One region of the Acinetobacter sp. SW-226 genome, then DNA from elsewhere that is predicted to be linked to it. Evidence: predicted binding sites of a transcription regulator. Region 1 holds the regulator's gene; the other holds the start of a gene.
The links. The regulator PhoB, encoded in region 1, activates phosphate uptake and scavenging genes when phosphate is short. The targets are predictions, from matches to a motif close to TGTCATNAANCTGTCATAA.
Positions count from the first base shown of each region.

Region 2: ACZ8ZH_RS12445 (inorganic phosphate transporter) is a predicted target of PhoB. The motif match lies at 1,630-1,648, and genes of this name have one in related genera.

Region 1 is NZ_CM145752.1:85,250-97,420, forward strand. It holds gene ACZ8ZH_RS00325 (IS4-like element ISAbe18 family transposase) at 1-536, opposite strand, end outside; gene ACZ8ZH_RS00330 (SCP2 sterol-binding domain-containing protein) at 756-1,235, shown strand; gene ACZ8ZH_RS00335 (hypothetical protein) at 1,300-1,812, shown strand; gene dtd (D-aminoacyl-tRNA deacylase) at 1,860-2,300, opposite strand; gene ACZ8ZH_RS00345 (catalase) at 2,532-4,052, shown strand; gene ACZ8ZH_RS00350 (ankyrin repeat domain-containing protein) at 4,195-4,689, shown strand; gene pncB (nicotinate phosphoribosyltransferase) at 4,806-6,008, shown strand; gene ACZ8ZH_RS00360 (sulfurtransferase) at 6,180-7,028, shown strand; gene asd (archaetidylserine decarboxylase) at 7,025-7,876, shown strand; gene phoR (phosphate regulon sensor histidine kinase PhoR) at 7,972-9,330, opposite strand; gene phoB (phosphate regulon transcriptional regulator PhoB) at 9,340-10,050, opposite strand; gene ACZ8ZH_RS00380 (TetR/AcrR family transcriptional regulator) at 10,265-10,963, opposite strand; gene ACZ8ZH_RS00385 (SDR family NAD(P)-dependent oxidoreductase) at 11,165-12,004, shown strand; gene ACZ8ZH_RS00390 (MATE family efflux transporter) at 12,116-12,171, opposite strand, start outside.
Region 2 is NZ_CM145752.1:2,606,483-2,618,653, forward strand. It holds gene ACZ8ZH_RS12445 (inorganic phosphate transporter) at 1-1,583, opposite strand, end outside; gene metH (methionine synthase) at 2,011-5,697, shown strand; gene ACZ8ZH_RS12455 (hypothetical protein) at 5,863-7,155, shown strand; gene ACZ8ZH_RS12460 (endonuclease domain-containing protein) at 7,268-7,663, opposite strand; gene ACZ8ZH_RS12465 (amino acid transport protein) at 7,832-8,035, shown strand; gene ACZ8ZH_RS12470 (hypothetical protein) at 8,038-8,496, opposite strand; gene ACZ8ZH_RS12475 (MFS transporter) at 8,633-9,853, opposite strand; gene ACZ8ZH_RS12480 (AraC family transcriptional regulator) at 9,958-10,740, shown strand; gene def (peptide deformylase) at 10,752-11,237, opposite strand; gene ACZ8ZH_RS12490 (MFS transporter) at 11,461-12,171, shown strand, end outside.

The DNA.
Region 1 (12,171 bases):
TTGCGACCTTGTACCATGTCATTTTCTTTGCCATTTTCAACTGCAACAAACTCAGGAATATCATTGCTGTGATTCAATCCTATGCTGAGTTTCATGCTGGCTTTTGAGTCATGAACTTTGGCCCATTCACATAAGGAAAGCGACAGGTCAATATGACTGGCATCCAAGGAATACAAGGGATTTTTAAAGCGAAATTTATGAGCTACTTTTGAGTGTTCATAGTATTTAAGCAACTTGTAAAATAGCTGTTGATACAAGGCAGCAGGCTGCTGCTCATTGATTCGTGCCAGCGTGCTTCGGGGAATAGATTTTGCTCCGAGATGACTTAGCTTTTCCTGTTGGCACTCCAAATTGGATTGAATATCTCTCAGACTTTGCCTACAAGAGAATTGAGACATCAATATGGCAATAAACTGATCCCAACGGGAAGTCGCTCTAAATTTCTGTCCAACATGGTGTACTTTAGCAAGTTGTTCAAAATCCTGTCGCACAACAGGTTTAATTAGCTCATAAAATACGGTATTCTGATGTGACAAAACCTGAATCCTGGTCGTTAAAGTGTTTGTTTACACTCATATTTTAACTGTTAGGACTCAGGTTTTTTTATTTAAAGCAAACTATGGGACAGCAGTGGCCTAGGGCATCTTTTTTACGTTCTTACATGATTGTTATACAAAGCCTAGCAGTAAAAATGGCAACTTGTGGTAGGATTGGAAACAGTCAATTTATCAACAATTACAATAGGCTTACATGTCATGAAACTATCTTCAATTCCTGTGGTTAAACTTCCATTGGTTGATGTCAGCACGGATCCGCTGGATTTAATGGTTACAGGTCTGGCACTGCGTATGAAACAACTGGCACGCACTAGCCCAAAATTTATTGAATTGGTTCATGAGCGTCAGTTCCGTATTCAGATTGGTACGGATTTGGGTATGGCCCGCCAAATTATTGTCAATAATGGACAGATTGATACGGTTTCAGGTGATGCTGAAAAAGCCGATTTTATTTTACAGTTTGCGGACAGTGAGCAGGGTGTGAAAACTTTAATCAAAGGTGATCCAACCGCATTTATGACTGGCATGCAAAACGGCAGCATTAAAATGGAAGGTGATTTTGGTCTCTTGGTTTGGTTTAACCAAGTTGCAAAATTGGTTCCGCCAAAGCTACCAAAGCCTGTGAAAGCAAAAATTAAAGCCGCTCGTGCGTTTTTAAAAGAAAAAACGGGTAAGTAAGTTTTATTGAAAAATAATATATTTATCAATATGATTGCCCCCAAATTATGGGGGTAATTTTTTTATGAAAACTTTTTTAACTGCAACATTAATGACAGCATCTTTAGCACTAACAGGTTGTGCGAGTATTATGTCTGGCTCAACGCAGACACTGACATTTAAGTCAGTTCCTGACACAGCAAATATTGTGATCACAAATAAACTGGGTGAGAAAATTCATACAGGCTCAACCCCTGCAACGGTCACTCTTAAACGTGGTAATGGGTATTTTAAACCCGCAAGTTATGACGTTACATTTTCAAAAGAAGGCTATCAACAGAAAACCGTACATGTCACTGCAAAAATGAATGGTTGGTATATAGCTAATATCGTTTTTGGTGGATTAGTTGGCTTTTTGATTGTTGATCCTGCTACTGGTGCTATGTATAGCTTAAGCCCTAATGATGTGAATACACTTTTAGAGATTTCTAATACTGAAAGTAACAAGATGCAAAACAATCAAAATCTTACCGTTATGCTCATTGATGAAGTACCTAAGGATATGTTGGCGCGAGCACAATTCATCAAGCAAATTTAATCCTATCAAAAAGCCCTCAACTGAGGGCTTTTTGATACGTTGCTTTTTTATTCGACTTCTAAATTAAAAGTCACAGGGCCATCATTGACCAAATGTACTTTCATATCGGCGGCGAAAATACCTGTCTGTACAGTTTCAAACTGGGCCTTGGCATAGTCAACCAATTGTTCATATAAGGCTTGGGCATCATTTGGTGGCATAGCGGGTCCAAAGTCAGGACGCAAGCCCTTTTGCGTCTGCGCCATCAAGGTAAACTGAGAGACCAGTAAGATTCCACCACCTGCCTGACTCACGTTCCAACCCATTTTACCTTGTTCGTCATCGAAGAAACGATATTTTAAGATCTTATCGACCAGTTTCTTCCCTTTTTCGAAGGTATCATCTTTTCCTATACCTAAGAAAACCAAGATACCGTGTTGAATTTCGCCAGTGGTTTCACCATTGACGACCACTTTGGCTTCGAGAACGCGTTGTAATAAGGCTCGCATGATTGATTTGATCTATCGCTTGATTATGCAAAGTGGAATTGTAGCAAACCTATATTGCCTGAGCAGATCATCAAGCATATTTTGCACATAAATGACTGAAGAATAGCGAATAAAGATCACACTATTCCATAAACCGATTAAATTTATGAAAATTATCCGTTTTAACAATTTGTGTAATTTTTGTATCTTGGCTGACGCAGGAAAGGTAGGAATTTTAGTGAGATAGAAACGATGTTTAAGTTTTCTTTGTTAGTTGCAATGTTGGCAACTGCGACGGGTGTTACACAAGCAGCGACATTAACCAAAGATAATGGTGCACCAGTCGGAGACAATCAGAACTCAATAACTGCGGGCGAATACGGACCGACTTTACTGCAAGATGTTCAACTCGTTCAAAAACTGCAACGCTTTGGCCGAGAGCGTATTCCTGAGCGAGTCGTACATGCGCGTGGTACAGGGGCCTATGGTGAGTTTGTTGCAAGCAAAGATTTATCCGATTTAACCGTGGCTTCCATGTTTAAGGGAGGCACTAAAACCCCTGTATTTTTACGCTTTTCTACCGTCATTCATCCGAAAGGTTCACCAGAAACTTTACGTGATCCACATGGTTTTGGCTTGAAATTTTACACACAAGAGGGCAATTGGGATTTAGTGGGAAATAATCTTCCTGTGTTTTTTATTCGTGATGCCATCAAATTCCCAGACTTCATTCATGCCATGAAGCCAAGTCCTGTGTCTAATGTACAAGATGCCAATCGCGTATTCGATTTTCTACAAAGCCAACCTTGGTCAGTCAACATGTTGACCTATGTTTACTCAAATTTGGGTACACCTGTGAGCTATCGTAATCTGGATGGTTTTGGGGTACATGCCTTTAAGCTTTATAACGCTAAAGGTGAATATAAGTACGTGAAATTTAATTTCCGTACGAAGCAGGGGGTAAAAGGTATGAATCTGGAAGAAACGGCTGCAATGCAGGCGAAGGACTTCAACCATTTAACCAATGATTTGTATAACAATATCAATGCAGGTCATTTCCCGAAATGGGACTTGTATATTCAAGTGATTGATCCTAAAGACTTAAATAATTTTGATTTTAATCCATTGGATGCAACTAAAATTTGGCCAACTCATTTAGTTCCAGAATTCAAAGTTGGAACATTGACACTGAATCGTATGCCAAAGAACTTCTTTAATGAAACGGAACAATCAGCTTTTGCACCAGGAAATTTAATCCCAGGTATCGAACCATCAGAAGACCGTTTGTTGCAAGGTCGCATTTTCTCTTATTCAGATACGCAAATGTATCGTTTGGGAGCAAACCATCAACAAATTCCTGTCAACCGTCCGCTTGTCGCTGTCCAAAATAACAATCAGGAAGGCGCGATGAATATGTCGCATCGTGATTCTGATGTGAACTATGAACCCAGTCGTGCCGAGCCTAAGTCCGTCGTATTACATGCCAAGGCTGTGAATACACCTCTGGGTGAAAAAGTGTTGCAACAGGCGATTCAAAAAGAACAGCCTTTTAAACAAGCTGGTGAGTTATACCGCTCTTATTCAACACAGGAAAAAAATGATTTGATTCGGAACCTTGCGGCCGACTTAGGTCAAGTCAAAGATCCAGAAACCAAAAATGTGATGTTGTCATATTTTTATAAAGCGGATGCAGATTATGGCAGACGTTTAACTGTGGCAACCAAAGGAAATCTTAAGCAAGTAGAAGCTAAAGCAGCATTGCTACAAGACTAATGGACACGTCTGAACAAAATTGGTGACTAGGGCGAGGACGTCACCTCCCAAAAGTCCTGTAAAACTCAGAACCTTTCCTGCAACCCTAGGGCGAGTTTTACAGGCATTGTATTTTTAACCGCTAAACAGTGGAAGATATGTCATGAAATTTCTATTTAACGGTTTAATGGTTGCAGTGCTCAGTCTAAGTACTTCGGTTGTCTATGCAGAACAAACGACTTCGACAGCATCCTTAGCGCAATCGCAACAAGCTTTAATAGATCTATTTTTTGCTGCAGCTCGAACTGGCAATCAAGATGTGATGAGTGAATTTTTAAAGTATGGTTTTCCAGTCAATCAGAAAAACCACGCAGGTTTTACTGGGCTCATGATCGCCAGTTATTATGGTCATCAAGATGTCGTAACGCTGTTATTAATACATGGTGCTGACCGATGTTTACGCGATCACAAAGGCAATACGGCTCTTATGGGGGCAATATTTAAGTTGGAATGGTCGATTGCCAATCAGCTACGCCAAGTTGATTGTGATGTACAGGCCAAACAGACAGGTCAAAAAACAGTACGAGAATTTGCAAAAGTGATTGGTCAAGAACAACAGCTGGAAAAATGGATAGAAACAGAGTCTCAACAAAAGTAAAAAGCACATTTCACTTTGAACCTTGGTCGAATAGCACTAGTGAATTACTAAAACATGGCTATGCAGTTTAAAAAAATGTGCTTTAATGCAATAAGTTGCTAAAAACCGAAAATGATATGTCTGCCATCATCCAATCCTTATTAGATACTGATCTGTACAAATTTACGATGCTACAGGTGGTACTGCATAAGTTCCCTCAAGCACATAGTGTGTACCAGTTTCGTTGCCGTAATTTGGATGACACGGTTTATCCTTTGGTCGACATTCTGGATGATTTAAATCACCAATTAGATTTGCTTTGCCTACTGCGTTTTCAAGATGATGAACTGCAATATCTACGCGGTTTGCGCTTTATCAAAAGTGACTTTGTTGATTATTTAGAGTTGTTTCAACTCAAACGTCGTTTTATTGTGGCCAGTATTGATCACCAAGGTCGTTTAGATATTCGGATTGAAGGGCCGATGGTTCAAGCCATGATGTTTGAAATCTTTGTGCTTGCCATCGTCAATGAGTTGTATTTCCGTCGTATTCGGACAGATGAGGTCATGGCTGAGGGCGAACGTCGACTACAAGCTAAAGTGGCCTTATTAAAACACTATGAAACATCGCAAACCCCAAATGATCCCCCATTTTTAGTTTCTGATTTTGGTACACGTCGACGCTATAGTCTGGCGTGGCAAAAACATGTGATTGAAGTCTTTAATCAAGCTGCACCACATATTTTCCGTGGTACCAGTAATGTCTTAATTGCGAAGCAATTAGGTCTTACCCCGATTGGCACCATGGCGCATGAATTCCTACAAGCCTTCCAAGCGTTGGATGTACGTTTACGTAATTTCCAAAAATCAGCACTGGAAACGTGGGTACAAGAGTACCGCGGTGATTTAGGCATTGCTTTGACGGATGTGGTGGGGATGGATGCATTCCTGCGTGATTTTGATCTGTACTTTGCCAAACTGTTCGATGGTTTGCGTCATGATAGTGGCGACCCGTATGAATGGGGCGATAAGGCCTATGCTCACTATAAAAAGCTGAAAATTGACAGTAAAACCAAAATGCTGACCTTTAGTGATGGACTGAATTTAGAGAAAGCGTGGGATTTACACAACTATTTCAAAGACCGTTTTCAAGTGAGTTTCGGGATAGGCACCAATTTGACCAATGACATGGGGCAAACGCCATTAAATATTGTGCTTAAACTAGTTGAATGTAATGGTCAGTCGGTTGCGAAAATTTCAGATAGTCCAGGTAAGACCATGACTGATAACGATACTTTTTTGGCCTATTTACGTCAAATTTTTGAGATTACTGAGGTATAAGTTTCTATAACTCTAGTGTTTGTAATGCCAGAATTCATTTTGGCATTACGCTTTTTAAATGAGACAAATAGAGATATCTATAATTCTGCTAAAGGAATGCAAAAAATCAGAATAATTGTAAAAATGAGTTGTGCTAAGATCAAAGCATGACCTGAAAATATACGAAATAATATGACACATTCTGCCTTTAATTTTGGCTTACTGATAGAAGCAGAACAGTTGGTTCCGCATTTAGGCAATGAAAAACTACGCATCGTAGATTTAAGTCGCGCCTCGGTCTATGACCAGTTGCATATTCCACATGCTTTGCATTTAAAGCCAAAATTTTTAGTACGCCAAGACGAACAGGCTACGGGTTTACTACCCGATGCTGAGGGGCTACGAGAACTGATTTCTTATCTGAATATTTCACCCGAGCATCATGTGGTGGTTTACGATGATGAAGGTGGTGCTTGGGCTGGGCGTTTGATTTGGAATTTACACTGCTTAGGTTTTGAAAATACTAGCCTGCTGAATGGTGGAATTCATGCATGGCTTGCGGCAGGATTGCCAACGACGTCTGAGGTGGAGCAGTTTGAATCTGTTAGTACTTTGGTACAGGTCGATCAAGCCAAAATACAGCAGTATCGAATTGAATATACTGAGTTATTAGACAAAGTTCAAAGTAGTCAGGTCCAACTCTGGGACTGCCGAACAGAAGATGAATATACGGGTCTCCGCCTTGCAGCGCGACGCGGTGGTCACATTCCAAATGCATTACATTTTGAATGGAGTACTGCACTTAACCGTGAAAATCATTTAAGATTGCACCCTTTAGAACGCACGCAGCAACGCTTAGAGCAATTGGGTTTTAACTTAAATGAACCTGTGGTGGTGTATTGTCAGTCACATCACCGTTCAGGACTGGCTTATATTTTAGGTCGTTTATTGGGTTGGAATATTCAGGCGTATGACGGTGCGTGGAGTGAATGGGGCAACCGCCTCGACAGTCCTATCATTACCGGAGAGATGCCGTCTTGAGCCTCACATCACGCTTAAAAAAACAAATTTTCATTCAGGCACAACGTGTTGTACCGCAACATCAATTATCACGTGTCGTGGGTAAAGTTGCAGCCAGTGAAAACCCGATTGTGAAAAATGCAGTCATCACGGCTTTTAAAGCGCAGTACGGCATTGATATGTCGATTGCGGAGCAAAGTAATGCACTGAAGTTCAAATCTTTTAATGAGTTTTTTACCCGTGCATTAAAAGAGGGTGTGCGTGATATTGATACTGATGTGACCAGCATTGTGTCGCCTGCCGACGGGGCTATTTCGCAACTGGGTCCAATTGTAGAAGGTGATATTTTCCAAGCCAAAGGGCAGAAGTTTACCGTTGATAATTTGATTGCGGATCCGCAGTTGGCTGAACCGTTTAAAAATGGTCAGTTTGCAACAGTATATTTATCACCTAAAGATTATCATCGTGTGCATATGCCATTTGCAGGGACATTGACTGAAACCTTATATGTGCCAGGTGAATTGTTCTCGGTCAATCAAACAACTGCTGAAAATATTCCGGGCCTATTTGCCCGCAATGAACGCATGGTCTGTTTATTTGATACAGAAATCGGTCGTATGGCCGTGGTTTTAGTCGGTGCCATGATTGTGGCGGGGATTGAAACGGTTGCAACTGGCAAGGTGAAACCTACGGGCCGTTTAGAGTTAAATCAGCATCAGCTGTTCTTGGATAAAGGTGCTGAACTGGGTCGCTTCTATTTGGGTTCAACCGCTGTGGTACTGTTTGAAAAAGACAAAATGACCTGGGATGCAGCCTTTAAAGCCAATTCGACTGTGGTGATGGGCGAAGCGATGGGACACACGCTTTAATCGTTTCAGCTCTCGGTCTCTGTCTTTGTTAAACGGAAGATGAGTGACAAAAAAGCACCGATATCGGTGCTTTTTTCATACTTTTGAAGAGAGGCTTATTCAGGATTATAGGTGCGTTCTTTGGGGAAAATCACTTTAAAAATAGAGCCTTGGTTTTCTTTAGATTCAATCTCTAAATGTGCTTGGTGCTGCATCAACACGTGTTTCACAATTGCGAGTCCTAAACCTGTGCCACCCGTTTGTCGACTACGTGCACTGTCGACCCGATAAAAACGTTCGGTTAAACGTGGTATATGTTTGGGATCAATACCGATACCTGTATCTTCCACCGTGAAATAAGCTTGTTCACCATTGTCGTGCCAGCCCATGGTCACGGTTCCACCTTTTGGTGTGTATTTGATGGCATTGGTAATCAGGTTACTAAACGCACTGGCCAACTCCATATCAGAACCGATCAAGTCGCAGTGACTGTCAATGTCAAGATTCAGCGTATGACCATAATCAATATTATAGGCATGTGCATCATCATAGAGTTGGTTCATCAAACTAGGCATATCAATGATTTGATTTTTTGCGATCTGCTTGTCGTTTTCTAAGCGTGACAATAACAGTAAATCATTCACCAAGGCATTCATACGTTTGGCTTGGGCTTGCATTTGGTCAAAAGCCCGCTTCCAACGTGGGTTGAGGTCTTCTTGGTCTGTAAAAGTCTCAATATAACCACTGAGTACTGTGAGTGGTGTGCGTAGTTCATGCGAAATGTTATCGACAAAGTCTTTACGCATTTGTTCAAGATTGTGCATGCGGGTCACGTCATAGGCGACCAGTAAGCGACTTTCACCCCCAAATCGAGTCATTTTGACCTGAACATAATGTTCATCAAAGCTGGATGACTTCATTTTTAAGCCGTCTGGTGCAGCATCAATATTATTGTAATAATCCACAAAATTCGGTTGGCGTAATAAAGTCAAAATATTGCGGCCACGATCATTTTGTTCAATGCCCAATAAACGCTCTGCGGCAGGGTTCCACCATTCAATTTGTTGCATGTCATCGACCAGTACCACTGCTTCTTGTAAAGCGACCAAGGATGATTGTGCTCGATCAATCAGTCCGACCATTTCCGCCTGTACGATTCGTTCTTGGCGCTGGGCACGGTAGACATTGAACAATAGTGCTCCCCAAATGCCCCCCAAGTTGGGTGGAACTTCATAGGGACGGTTAGAAATCCAGTCATTGACCAAATACAAAGAGCGCATTTGCAGAATAAAAAAAACGGCAAAGGCAACCGCGATACACGTCCAAAAATAACCAACACCAAAGCCAATCAAGCTCGCAATCAGCAAGAAAAAGGCAAGCAGACGTAAGTCCTGTTTGGCAAAGCCCCATAAACTGCTGTATCGCGTTTTTTTATGTTCGCGTGCAAGTTCTGGGACTGGGTAGGGTTCATACATAAAAGAAAATTAACCTAGAGCGATATCCGCACGTGTAGAGAATCTATAACCTGTACCACGCACTGTTTGTACAAAGCGATCAGCGGCATAAGGCTCAAGCACTTTACGTAAACGACGAATATGTACGTCAATGGTACGGTCTTCAATATACACGTTTCCACCCCAAACTTGGTCAAGAAGTTGAGCACGGGTATAAGCACGCTCAGGATGGGTCATAAAGAACGCCAATAAACGGTATTCTGTTGGTCCCATATCTAGAATATGGTCACCGAAACTCACTCGTTGGCTGACAGGGTCTAAGATTAAGCCATTGGCATCAATTGATTTTTCACCACTGAGGGCATTGGCACGACGTAGAACTGCTTTAATTCGTGAAACTAATTCACGGGTCGAAAACGGTTTGGTCATGTAGTCATCTGCACCAGCATCCAGACCTTGTACTTTATGGTCTTCTTCACCACGCGCCGTGAGCATAATCACTGGAATTTCAGAGAGATTTTCATCACGTTTCAGGCGGCGGCATAGATCTACACCGCTGACCCCGCCAGGCATCATCCAGTCGAGTAAGATCAATGCAGGACGCTGATCCACAATCATTTGGTGGGCTTGTTTTGCATCTTCTGCTTGTAAGCATTGAAAGCCTGCCATATCCAACGAGGTGTGAATCATTTCTCGAATGGGAAGTTCATCATCGACGATTAAAATGTAGTCATCTTTCACAACGCAATATCCTATTGTAGGTAACGGCAGGCCGTTTTAATTTTATGACAGGCTTATTACAAAGATTAATTATGACAGTATCATTGCAAAAAACAGACGATTGATGAAATTTGCAAAAAAATGTGACAAAAAATCGTCATATTTGATTAAAAAATTAATGGAAGTTTAATCTAAAATTTATTTAAAAGTGCAGATGCAATCCAAATTGAGCGTCTTAGATATCTAGTTTTGCACGTGTATTGGGGTCTGAAAAGGTTTCTAAGAGTGAAATAAACACAATACGGCTTGAAGATAGAACCTCTTCAAAGGATTGTTTAAAGCCACTGACCACCCAGCGGATTGCAATTTGAGTCACATAACCATTCAAGCCTGTCGCAACCAGTGAAATTTCACGTTCAGAACGATTAATTTGCGGCATCATCAGCATCACAAAGGCTTGAATCATTCGGTCAAAACGGGTCATGGTTTCATGAATGGTGGCTTGATTATGTAATTCTTGGACCAACATCGCGTCAATATAAATAATCCGTGCCATGCGGGGATTGTCTTTTAGTGTGGTGAGCAAAGCACGTAGTCCAGCATCAATCATTTTATGTGGATCAGATGAGGCTTGCATGATGGCTTGCATGACGTTGTGTTGTAACTCATCAATTAGTTTTAGAAAAATGGTTTGAAACAGTTGCTCACTTTTTTTAAACGATTCATAAAAATAACGTTCGGTGAGTTTGGCTTCATTACAAATATCTTTCACTGTTACAGCAAAAAAACCGTGCGTACCATAGGCTTCGATCCCTGCTTCAATCAGTTTTTCACGACGTAGCTGTTTACGCTCAGAAAGTGATAAGCCTTTGAATTGGCGTTCTTTGGTTTTATTGTGATCGCTGTTTTGTTGTATTTGTTCAGATGCAGTCATCAGGTTTCATCGCCCTATTAAAGCCAAGATTTGCTGTAGTTTAACAATAAACAAGTTCTGTACCTATGCGTAAGCAAAGATCTTTATTGGGTTTTCATGGACTTGACACTTTTAGCTATCAAATTTATGACAATTGATATTGTCAATTATAAAAAAAGCATCTACAGTCGATGTACAAAGATAAAGGATAAGCAAAATCTCATGAAGAATTTTAAGAATAAAGTCGCAGCAATTACAGGTGCAGGGTCGGGTATTGGACAACAATTGGCACTTTTATTGGCCAAGGCGGGCTGTCATGTGTCGTTGAGTGATGTCAATGAACAAGGGTTGGCGAAAACAGTTGAATTACTGCAAGGTAGCAATGTACGGGTTACCACGAAAAAATTAGATGTCTCTGACCGTTTGGCGATGAAAGCATGGGCTGAAGAAACGGTACAGAATCATGGTTCAGTGAATATGATTTTTAATAATGCAGGGGTGGCTCTGGGTTCAACGGTAGAAGGGGCATCCTATGAAGAGCTAGAATGGATTGTAGGGATCAACTTCTGGGGGGTGGTCTACGGTACCAAAGAATTTCTGCCGTTTATTAAGAAAACAGGCGATGGGCATATCATCAATATTTCAAGCTTGTTTGGTTTGACTGCTCAACCGACCCAGTCTGCCTACAATGCAACTAAATTTGCAGTACGTGGTTTTACCGAGTCGCTACGCCAAGAGCTGGACATGGAAAACTCTGGTGTGAGTGCTTTGTGTGTGCATCCAGGCGGGATTCGAACCAATATTGCCAATGCTGCCAAAGTGAATGACAGCTTGCGTAGTATCGGGATGAATCCAGACAAGTCTGCACAGACTTTCAATAAACTACTACGCTGCCCACCAGAAGAAGCGGCACGCCAGATTTTAGAGGCGGTGCAAAAAGATAAACGCCGATTATTGATTGGCAATGATGCGAAAACGCTAGATTTGATCCAGCGTATTTTACCGACGGGCTACCAAAAAGTGACCGCTTTTGCGACCAAATTAAGCCAAAGAAAGTCTTAATATCGTGATAAAAAAACCCGCCTTGGCGGGTTTTTTTATGCTTCATTTTTGATGGATATCTGAAAGAATGATGCGTGGCGTGCGTGTAAGCAGGGCAGCAAAAATCCTATTTTAGATGAGCGTTTCAATAGTCTTTTTCTTCCAGACCAATTGATAGTACAGTCCTT
Region 2 (12,171 bases), 1.3 Mb from region 1:
GATAAACAGATTGTTGCTGGCAGGGTGAAAACCCAAGCCGAAAGAATGGTTCTGACAGTTGCAAAGTTCAGACCTGACTTATTTGCCACCATGGTCCCTGCAACCGCAGAGTTGAGTACATGGGTCGTCGATACAGGCATACCAAAACCATCTGCCGCAGCAATCGTAGTCATAGCGACTAACTCTGCAGACATACCTTGACCATAAGTCATATGGTTCTTACCAATACGCTCGCCCACGGTAACTACAATACGCTTCCACCCCACCATTGTTCCTAAGCCAAGTGCAAGTGCCACAGCCACTTTTACCCAGTTTGGAATATACTGAAGGAACGAATCGAGGTTACTACGATATTCTTTAACGGTCTTTTTCTCCGCATCAGACATCGCTGGTAATTGATCTGCCTTATCTAAACGTTTGAAAGCTGTCGTACTTAAGTACATATCATTACGTATAGAAGAAACTTCTGCCTCTGGAATATCTTTTAAATCACCATAATGTCCAACACGTTCACCCAAATGATCAGTCAAACTTGCTAATGCAGGTACGACTTCAGGAGTCATTTCTTTAGTTTGAATATATTGGGTAATGACTGCACGGGCTTCTTCATCAGCGATATCGTCATGCTGAGTATAAATTACATTTGCTGTCTGATTCGAAAGCTGTGCAAATGACTGAATGTGCTGTGAATCCAAATTCTTATTTAAAGAATAAGCCAAAGGCACAATACCAATCAAAATCAGCATGATTAAACCCATACCTTTTTGACCATCATTTGAACCGTGTGCAAAACTTACACCCGTACAGGTAAAAATCAAAATAGCACGAATCAGAGGTGGTGGTGGCTTGTTACCTTCAGGTGGTTGAAATAGTTCAAGTTGACGCTTGAAAATTGTTTTAACCAACAAAAATACGATCGCAGCAAAGGCAAAACCGATCAATGGCGAAAACAATAAAGCCTTGCCGACTTTGATCACTTGATCCATGTCTACACCCGAAGCACCACTGCCTGAATGCATCAGGTAGTTCATAATACCCACACCCAAGATTGAACCAATCAAAGTGTGTGAACTTGATGCTGGGATGCCTAAGAACCATGTCCCCAAGTTCCATAAAATCGCAGCAATCAACATGGCAAACACCATGGCAAACCCTGCACCTGAGCTGACATTCATAATCAACTCGACAGGCAAAAGTGCAATAATACCGTAAGCTACTGCACCACTTGCCACCATAACCCCAAGGAAGTTACAGAAACCTGCCCACATTACCGCAACTGGCGCTGACAGTGCATTGGTATAAATCACCGTTGCCACAGCATTGGCTGTGTCATGGAAACCATTTACAAACTCAAAGCCCAACGCAATGAACAATGCCGTCGCTAAAAGGATTAGAGAGTAAAGATTCAGTGCAGGAACATGCGATAAGTCAGCAGAAAGCTGAAAGCCAATATAAATTAGCGTTGAAATAATGACCGTTAAAAACACCGGCATAAAAAATTTCGGCGTAGGTACGTGCACATTTGTCGACTTGACTTGTGTCACGTGCACCTGATCTTGGACAGGAGGAATATTAGAATTCATGCAGACGGCTAAAGAGGATATCAATATCCCCTATTGTTCAATTTAATTGTGACAATTATATGACAAATGCGTGTCACATGAAGCCAATTTTTTCATAATTGATTCATTTTAGACCAGCAGTAAATCGCCTATAGGCCTTGAAAGCACTGTGCTTGCTTAAAATTTAATTTTTCTGTGCTCATTACGCTGAATTATTTTCTTACATTTGGCTGTGTTGTCTGTAACAATCTGCTCAAATCAATCTTTCCTCATCTCTATTTATTTTCATCTATTAACATAGACGCCCTATATTTCACTTTCGTGAAAACTAAAGCTAAATCAGCCTTTTTTATTTGCAATATAGCGAATACCACTTGAATTAAGCATAAATGAATATGCTTTTCTGCTAAAATATTGCACGTTTTGAAAACCTGTTTGTGAGTTTTGAATGTCTACACTTGCCACCTTAAAAGCACTTCTTGCCGAGCGCATCCTCATTATTGACGGTGCAATGGGCACCATGATTCAGCGTCATAAGCTCGAAGAAGAAGATTATCGTGGTGAACGTTTTGCAGACTGGGCATCTGACTTAAAAGGCAACAATGACCTTTTGGTACTGACACAGCCACAGATTATCCAAGGGATTCATGAAGCTTACCTCGATGCTGGCGCAGACATCATTGAAACCAACAGCTTTAATGGCACACGTGTTTCAATGTCAGACTATCACATGGAAGACCTCGTTCCCGAGATCAACCGTGAAGCAGCGCGCCTAGCACGTGCGGCATGTGACAAATATTCAACACCAGATAAACCACGTTTTGTTGCAGGTGTACTCGGCCCAACCTCACGTACCTGTTCAATTTCACCGAATGTAAATGATCCTGCATTTCGTAATATTACTTTCGATGAACTGAAAGAAAATTACATCGAAGCCACTCATGCCTTGATCGAAGGTGGTGCAGACATCATCTTGATTGAAACCGTGTTCGATACCTTGAACTGTAAAGCTGCGATCTTTGCAGTCAAAGAAGTATTCAAACAACTTGGTCATGAACTTCCACTCATGATTTCGGGCACGATTACCGATGCATCAGGTCGTACCTTAACGGGTCAAACCGCTGAGGCTTTCTGGAACTCGGTTCGCCACGGTGATTTACTTTCAATTGGTTTTAACTGTGCGCTCGGTGCAGATGCGATGCGTCCACACGTAAAAACGATTGCTGATGTTGCTGATACTTTTGTATCTGCCCATCCAAATGCAGGCTTACCAAATGCTTTTGGTGAATATGACGAAACGCCTGAACAAACAGCAGCGTTCATCAAAGAATTTGCTGAAAGTGGTTTAATCAATATTACAGGTGGCTGTTGTGGTACAACGCCTGATCATATCCGTGCCATTTACAATGCAGTAAAAGATATAAAACCACGTCAGATTCCTGAAACAAAACCTGCATGTCGTTTAAGCGGTTTAGAACCATTTAACATCTATGATGATTCACTATTCGTGAATGTCGGTGAACGTACCAACGTTACAGGTTCAAAAAAATTCCTACGTCTGATCCGTGAAGAAAAGTTTGCTGAGGCTTTAGAAGTAGCTCAGCAACAGGTCGTTGCAGGCGCACAAGTTATCGACATTAACATGGATGAAGGGATGCTCGATTCGCAAAATGCGATGGTACATTTCCTCAATCTAGTTGCATCTGAGCCAGATATCTCTCGTGTACCGATCATGATTGACTCATCTAAATGGGAAATCATTGAGGCAGGCTTAAAATGTGTACAAGGTAAGCCTGTCGTGAACTCGATTTCCTTAAAAGAAGGTTATGATGAGTTCGTTGAAAAGGCTCGTCTATGCCGTCAATACGGTGCTGCGGTTATTGTCATGGCATTTGATGAAACGGGTCAAGCAGATACGGCTGCACGCAAACGTGAAATCTGTAAACGTTCTTATGATGTTTTGGTCAATGAGGTGGGCTTCCCTGCTGAAGATATTATTTTTGACCCGAACGTGTTTGCAGTCGCAACAGGGATTGAAGAACATAATAACTATGGCGTCGATTTTATTGAAGCTACAGGTTGGATCAAACAAAACTTGCCACATGCCATGATTTCAGGCGGTGTATCCAACGTATCGTTCTCATTCCGTGGTAATGAACCTGTACGTGAAGCGATTCACTCTGTGTTTCTTTACTATGCCATTAAGCAAGGCATGACCATGGGTATCGTCAACGCAGGTCAAATGGCGATTTACGATGATATTCCAAAAGAACTTAAAGATGCGGTCGAAGATGTTGTACTGAACCAAAACCAAGGTGAATCAGGTCAAAACGCAACAGAGAAATTACTTGAAGTCGCAGAAAAGTTCCGTGGTCATAGTGGCGCACAACGTGAAGCTGAAAACCTTGAATGGCGCAATGAGTCAGTAGAAAAACGTCTTGAATATGCCTTAGTCAAAGGGATTACCACCTATATTGATGAAGATACTGAAGAAGCACGCTTACAATCGAAACGCCCTCTCGATGTGATTGAAGGTGCGTTGATGGATGGTATGAACGTAGTTGGTGACTTGTTCGGTTCAGGCAAAATGTTCCTACCTCAAGTGGTAAAATCGGCACGTGTGATGAAACAAGCTGTAGCTTGGCTGAACCCGTACATCGAAGCCGAAAAAGGCAATGCACAATCTAAAGGTCGTGTGTTGATGGCAACGGTGAAAGGTGATGTACATGATATTGGTAAAAATATCGTGGGCGTGGTCTTGGGCTGTAATGGTTATGACATCGTTGACCTCGGCGTAATGGTGCCTGCGGAAAAAATCCTACAAACTGCGATTGATGAGAAATGTGACATCATCGGTTTGTCGGGCTTGATCACGCCATCTTTAGATGAAATGGTGTTTGTTGCCAAAGAAATGCAGCGTAAAGGTTTTACTATTCCTTTATTGATTGGTGGCGCAACCACATCGAAAGCGCATACTGCGGTTAAAATTGATCCGCAATATTCAAATGATGCAGTGATTTATGTTGCCGATGCCTCTCGTGCAGTGGGTGTTGCAACCACCCTACTCTCAAAAGAAATGCGCGGTAACTTTATTGCTGAGCATCGTGCTGAATATGCCAAGATTCGTGAACGCTTAGCCAATAAGCAACCGAAAGCAGCTAAACTCAGCTATGCCGAATCAATCGAAAACGGCTTTAAAGTCGATGCGAACTATGTGCCGCCAATTCCAAATACAATGGGAACACACGTCCTCACTAACTACCCACTTGCAACATTGGTGGAATATTTTGACTGGACACCATTCTTTATTTCTTGGAGCTTGGCAGGTAAATTCCCGAAAATCTTAGAAGATGAGATTGTCGGTGAAGCTGCAACGGATTTGTATAATCAAGCGCAAGCCATGCTTAAAGATGTGATCGAAAATAACCGTTTCGATGCCCGTGCTGTATTTGGTTTATATCCTGCACAACGTACAGGTGCCGATACAGTCAGCGTGTTTGATGAAACAGCGCAGAATGTCACACATACTTTTGAACACTTGCGTCAACAGTCGGATAAAGTCACAGGCAAACCAAACTTATCTTTAGCCGACTTTATTAGCACCTCGAAAGATAATACTGACTATCTCGGTGGTTTCACGGTATCAATCTTTGGTGCAGAAGAATTGGCGAATGAATATAAAGCTAAAGGTGATGATTATTCTGCAATCTTGGTTCAGTCTTTAGCGGATCGTTTTGCCGAAGCTTTTGCCGAGCATTTGCATGAACGTATCCGTAAAGAATTCTGGGGCTATAAAGTCGATGAGACTTTGGGCAATGAAGAATTGATCAAAGAAAAGTATGTCGGTATTCGTCCTGCACCAGGTTATCCCGCTTGTCCTGAGCATTCTGAAAAAGCGGTGTTATTTGACTGGTTAGGTTCGGAAGCAAAGATTGGTACGAAGTTGACTGAACACTTTGCGATGATGCCACCTTCTTCTGTAAGTGGTTTCTATTATTCACATCCTGAAAGTGAATACTTTAACGTGGGTAAGATTTCTCAAGATCAGCTTGAGGATTATGCCAAGCGTAAAGGCTGGACACTGGATGAAGCGAAGCGTTGGTTAGCACCGAATTTAGATGATTCGGTTGTTTAATTTAGAATAAAAAAATCTCCCCTAACCCTCTTTTTCAAAGAGGGGAACTTTTGCGTATCAAATGAGTTACGTGACAGCTCCTCCCTTTTTCAAAGGGAGGTTGGGAGGGATTAATTTAGTAATATTTGTATTAATATAGCCCGTAAAGATCATTAATAAAAACTTATGACAAATCAGACATTCACTGGAAGTGAACCAACATGGGCTAATGCATGTGTTGGTGATAATGGTCAACCTAATTATATAGAATATTCAAAAGGTTATTCTAAAGCCGCTAATTTACTCTTGAATAACGTTTTGAATACTCGTGGTAAAGAAGTTGACTTATACATTTACCCAATATGCTTCAATATGCGTCACTCTATTGAGCTTAGAATTAAAGGAGCTATTCAAGAAATTACTGAATTAGCAAAAATTAAAAATGAAAAATTACCATCTTTTGACTTAGTTGGCTCGCATGATATCGGCAATATATGGAGGTATTTCAAAGAAAATTCAAAAATTTTAGATATTCGTTTTAAAATGCTGAATGACAAACTAGATGCAACTATTGTAGACATTGCTGAAATAGATTCTACAGGTCAAACTTTTAGATACCCCTTTAACAATGAGAATAAAAAGCATCTAGTTGATCAAAAAATCATAAACTGTGCAATTTTAAAAATTAGATTTACTGAACTAGAAAAAAATTTGGATGATCTTATACATTTAATAGGTTTATTGATTGATGAATATAAATTAGGCACATTTACATCAAAACTTTCAAGAGCCCAAATTTTTAACTTTGCTAAACTACTTCCTTCATATCATGAATGGTCTAAAACTTCCTTCAAAGAAATAAAAGAAGACCTAAAGTTAAAGTACAATCTATCAAATAATGATTTTTCAAAAATAGTAAATCATATAAAGAATAATTATGAATTAAGCTATAAAATAGGTTTAAAGAAAAACTTAGCTTTTTTAAGCGATAGTAATATCTTAGAAGCATGTGACATTTGGGTTACTTACTTTGAGCCAAAATTTAGGGAACTTTATAATCATACAGATTTAGTTTCAGAAGATAATTCTTCAGATCAAATAGAAGAATGGATTAAAATTTCTGAATTACATAAAAAAGGTATGAGTTTATTAGAAAATAATTTATCAGCAGATTATGTCGCTGACCTTAAAGCTTTGTACTATTTATCTATAGACCAGCACCAATATAGTGAAAATTATATGTTTCGCTTTAAATACTTCCACAATGAAGCTAAATATAAGGACTTATCAGACTCTTTAGATCACCTTTTATCTAAAGGAATTTTTTTAGAAGAATTATTAAAAAGCTTGTTTTTTCTTAATCAAATAGATTTAGCTGAAAAAATTATTCAGATTTACGATTTGGAATCTATTTTTGATTTTATTCCTCAAGCTAGACTTGGAAAATTTTTCAAACATTTTGAGTTATTAGGCTATTAAATTTACCTTTAATTTTAATCCCTCCTAACCTCCCTTAAAAAAGGGAGGAGCTTCACGAATCCAATACCACCATCAAATTCGCGAGAAGTCCCCCTTTCTCAAAGGTGAGAAACTATGTTTCGCAAGAGGGGGATTCTAATTTGAAAAGTTCTAATCTTTGCTCAACAACACAATAAATCTTCTCCACCACAGCATCAATCTCAGTCAAAACCTGCCTATTATCAAACCGTAAAACAGTTAGTCCCAATTCAGCTAAAGCCTCATCTCTTACTCGATCAGCCTCCAACCCTTCTGCTGTGTAATGCTGCCCTCCATCACACTCGATAACCAAACTCACTGATGGACAGTAAAAATCCACAATAAAATTAAGAATCGGTTTTTGTCGATAAAACTGTAGCCCTAAAATTTGCTTACGCCTTATTCTTTGCCATAACAGTTGTTCAGCATCGGTCATATTGTTTCGCAAATCACGAGATGGCTGTTTTAGGTTATTATTGTAAGGTTGCATCTAAATTTTCTTTATTTTTATATGTAGGAAATACATGCCTAGTCTAAGCATATCGCTTGGAACAAATACTGCTCTATACACCTTAAAGAATAATCTCTATTTTTCTCATCTTCTTTAAAGAATCTTGGCATAATACTGCCAGAGAATAACAATGCACGAAACATCCTCATGAACACAACCCAACTTTTCCTCGGTGTGATCTTTAGCTCAATAGGCTTAGGCTATTTCCTGTATGGCAAAAAGCAAAAAATGACCATACCTTTAACTGTCGGTCTAGTTTTAATGATTTTCCCTTATTTTATTGAAAGTAACGCATTGCTAAGTGGTATCGGTTTACTTTTGTCTATTGTTCCATATTTTTTACGCTTTTAATGTCACTCAAAATCAAGCTGTTCGAATTGAATCTCCACGACATTCCAGTGATGCATCATCTCTCGTAGTACAATAAAGTAAATCAAACTAGAAAGACCATCATCGGTCACTTGAGACACATAGTACTCCCTGCGCTCAACAAAAGTATTGAAAGCACTTTCAAGTTGCACACGGTCAAGTTGCTGCTGATCTGGAAAAAATAATGCTAAAACCCTTTGGAATAAGCCATCTGAAGTCACGGCAGTCTTAGGTTGGGCATACTTCATCTGAACGGATTCTAACAACTCTTCAATCACATAAATCATCGACTCAATCGCAAGCTCATCCAACAACCCATGGCGCATACTGTTTGACTGTATAAAGCTTAAACCTTGATCTAGCTGGATATGCTGTCCATCCATTTCAAATGAAAGCTGATCTAGGCCGAATGAAAACTTGAGTACACCATTCAGATCCGTCATCGCTTCAATACTCCAAAGTCAAAGCACATACATTCAATGCCGTTATTACCGATCATAATCATCAAGCCGAAATGCAATCGCGCCATCTTTGTTTGATAAGATAGCGCGATTAAAACTGAAGGTCAGCAATATTTCGTTAGTTTGCTTGCGTCTTCGGTAAAAAGAAGGTTGCTAAACCAAGTAACGGCAATAACGAACACACGCCAAACACCCATTCAATGCCTTTGACATCTGCTAAATATCCTAAACCTGCTGCAGCGATACCACTTACACCAAACATTAAACCAAACATCAAACCTGCAATCATGCCAACCCGTCCCGGAACGGCTTCTTGTGCATAGACCACCATGGCTGCAAAGGCAGAGGACAGTACTAAACCCGTGATAACCGAAAGTACGGTCGTCCAAAATAAATTGGCATGTGGCATCATCAACGCAAACGGTGCCATGCCGACAAAAGACACCCAAATCACGGCTTTACGCCCAATTCGGTCTCCAATCGGCCCACCAGCAAATGTCCCCAGAGCCACCGCCGCTAAAAAGGCAAAGAGGTGTAACTGTGCATTTTGTAAACTGAGCTGAAACTTATGCATTAAATAAAAAGTGAAATAGTTACTGATGCTGGCGATGTACGTAAATTTGGCAAACATCAACACGCAAATAGTCGACAACGCGATGACGAGTTGACGTCCGTGTAGTTTGCTTTGCACTTGATGTGCTTTGGTCGCCAATTGTTTTTTACTGTGGCTGATGCTCCAACGGCTGACACCAAACAGCACCCAAATTGCAAGTAAGGCAAATACAATTAACCATGCCACGGCATGCTGTCCGAAAGGCACAATAATCAGCGCGGCCAATAAAGGCCCAATCGCGGTACCTGTATTGCCACCGACCTGAAAGGTCGATTGAGCTGTACCAAAACGTCCGCCCGAAGCCATACGCGCTACACGTGATGCTTCAGGGTGAAAGGTCGATGAACCCACACCAATCAACGCCGAAGCCATGAGCAGTACAATAAAATTTGGTGAAAATGCCAACAGCAAAATACCACTAAAAGTCACCACCATACCAAGTGGTAGCAGATAAGGTTTCGGATGTTTATCGGTATAGAGTCCAATCCAAGGTTGCAGTAGCGATGCTGTGATTTGATAAACCAATGAAATCAATCCCACTTGTGCAAAGCTTAAGGAGAAATTGGTTTTCAGCATCGGGTAAATAGCTGGCAAAACGGCTTGAATCAAGTCATTCAGTAGATGTGCAACAGCCACCGCTCCCACAATTTTAATGATCATGCCTTGTGGTTGTTCATGAACCACAGCCTCACCAATACCATCCTTCATCTGTATTGAAGACGTCATACCGCACAAACTCCGTGTATTTTTCATCAGATATTGATTGTAAAATGTCATTCATAAGACTATCTTCCAATAATCATTGTATAAGTGACAAATTTAAAACACACATGCCAAACTCACTGATTCAAACTGAAATGTCTGAACTGGTCATTGGACTTTCTTCTGAACACACTTATCGAGAGATCACTCCTGCACATACCCATTCACGGGCACAGTTTCTATATGCTTCGACAGGAATGATTCAAGTGTTTACCCCAAATCATGTCTGGATCGTGCCACCGATGTGTGCACTATGGATTCCGACCCATGTTGAACACAGTGTGATTTCATTAAGCCGTGTAAAGCTTAATACGGCATTGGTTCAGGCCGATGCGGCTGCGCTGTTGGGACAACATTGTTTTATTATTCGGGTCAGTAAGTTATTGCATGAACTCTTGATTCGACTCAATGCAATTGAACACATTCCACCCTCCGAACTGATCAGCTCTGATGAACTGTCTCGATCTTTACAGATTTTAATTTTTGATGAAATTCATAAGGCCAATCTGTTGCCCATTCAAATTCCGTGGCCGCAAGATCGGCGCTTAATGAATATTTGCCAAGCGCTATTAAGTACTCCCGATCAGTTAAAAGATTTAAGCACATGGGCAGATGAAATTGGCACCAGCTCCAGAACCTTGATGCGTATGTTTCAAAAGGAAACGGGGCTGTCTTATCGGGCATGGATTCAGCAAATGCATATTGCTCAAGCGCTCACAAAAATTGCCAGTGGTGAATCCGTTGCGCGAATTGCAAGAGCTCTTGGCTATAGCAATCCGAGTGCGTTTAGTAGCATGTTTAAACGTCACTTAGGACAAACCCCGCAACAGTTTAAATATAAGGATGAATAGTTGTTTTTACTTTAAGCGGTGAGTCGATCGACAAATAAAATCCCATTGAGATGATCTATTTCATGTTGCACAATCCGCGCAGGGAAACCTTCAAAAATGCTTTCTAGCACCTCTCCCGTTAAGGTGTGATACACCACTTTAATGCTTTGCGCACGCTGTACCTGACCGCGTTCATTCGGCACGCTTAAACAGCCCTCTTCCCCCAAGGACGTTGCTTGAGAAAACTCTAGAATTTCGGGATTGACCATCACCACTGCATCCATTTCAGGTGCATCTGGATAACGCAAATTTGGACGTGAAGCCACAATAATGACCCGCTTTGAAATATACACTTGCGGTGCTGCAATACCTACACCATTTCGTTCAAGCATAGTCGCCAACATGACTGACGCCAGTTGCATAAGCCAATCACTATTAAATTCTGTATCCGCAACACGGGCGGCTTTCAGTCTTAAAACCTCTTCCCCTCGTTGTGCAACAGGTAAAATGACACTCATACTCAAATCCTAAATTTTTATATCTATTTATTTCTTTTTATACCATAAGCTTTTTATTTTATTGCAGTTACTTTTACTCTTTATATTTTATGACTAAAAATGATGAACACGAACACATCTATAATTTTTAGTTAATATGCAGCAAAGAAAGATTGATTATTCATCCAAAAAAGACTTTATTAAAATCAAATACAAACTTTTATTTAACTTTGGAAATACACACATGGATGCAACACCACGACTGACCCGAGAAGACAAACGTACCCTTGGGTTATCATCATTGGGTGGTGCACTTGAGTTCTATGACTTTGTTATTTATGTTTTTTACGCCAAAATTATTTCTGAATTGTTCTTCCCCGCAGGACTCAGCCCATTTTGGGCGATGCTGAATACTTACGGTATTTTTGCCGCAGGTTACTTCTTCCGTCCACTTGGCGGTGTAGTCATGGCGCACTTTGGTGACCTCATAGGGCGCAAGCGTCTATTTAGCTTATCTATTTTGCTCATGGCTTTACCCACCCTCATAATCGGGGTCATGCCAACCTTTGAAACGATTGGTTATGCTGCGCCGCTGCTCTTACTCCTTATGCGGGTGGTACAAGGCATCGCGATTGGTGGAGAAATTCCAGCGGCATGGACATTTGTTTCTGAGCATGTTCCTGCTGAAAAAATTGGTTTTGCCAATGGCTTACTCACAGCAGGATTATCTCTTGGCATTCTTCTTGGCGCTTTAATGTCGCTGTTCATTTCTCTTCAGTTTAGTGAAGCTGCAATTCATGATTGGGCTTGGCGTATCCCGTTTATTGTGGGGGGTATTTTTGGCTTAGTGGCTTTGTATTTACGCAGTTATTTAAAAGAAACACCCGTATTCAAAGCCATGCAAGCACGCAAAGAGCTATCCAAAGAAATGCCTGTTAAACAAGTCTTAGCCAAC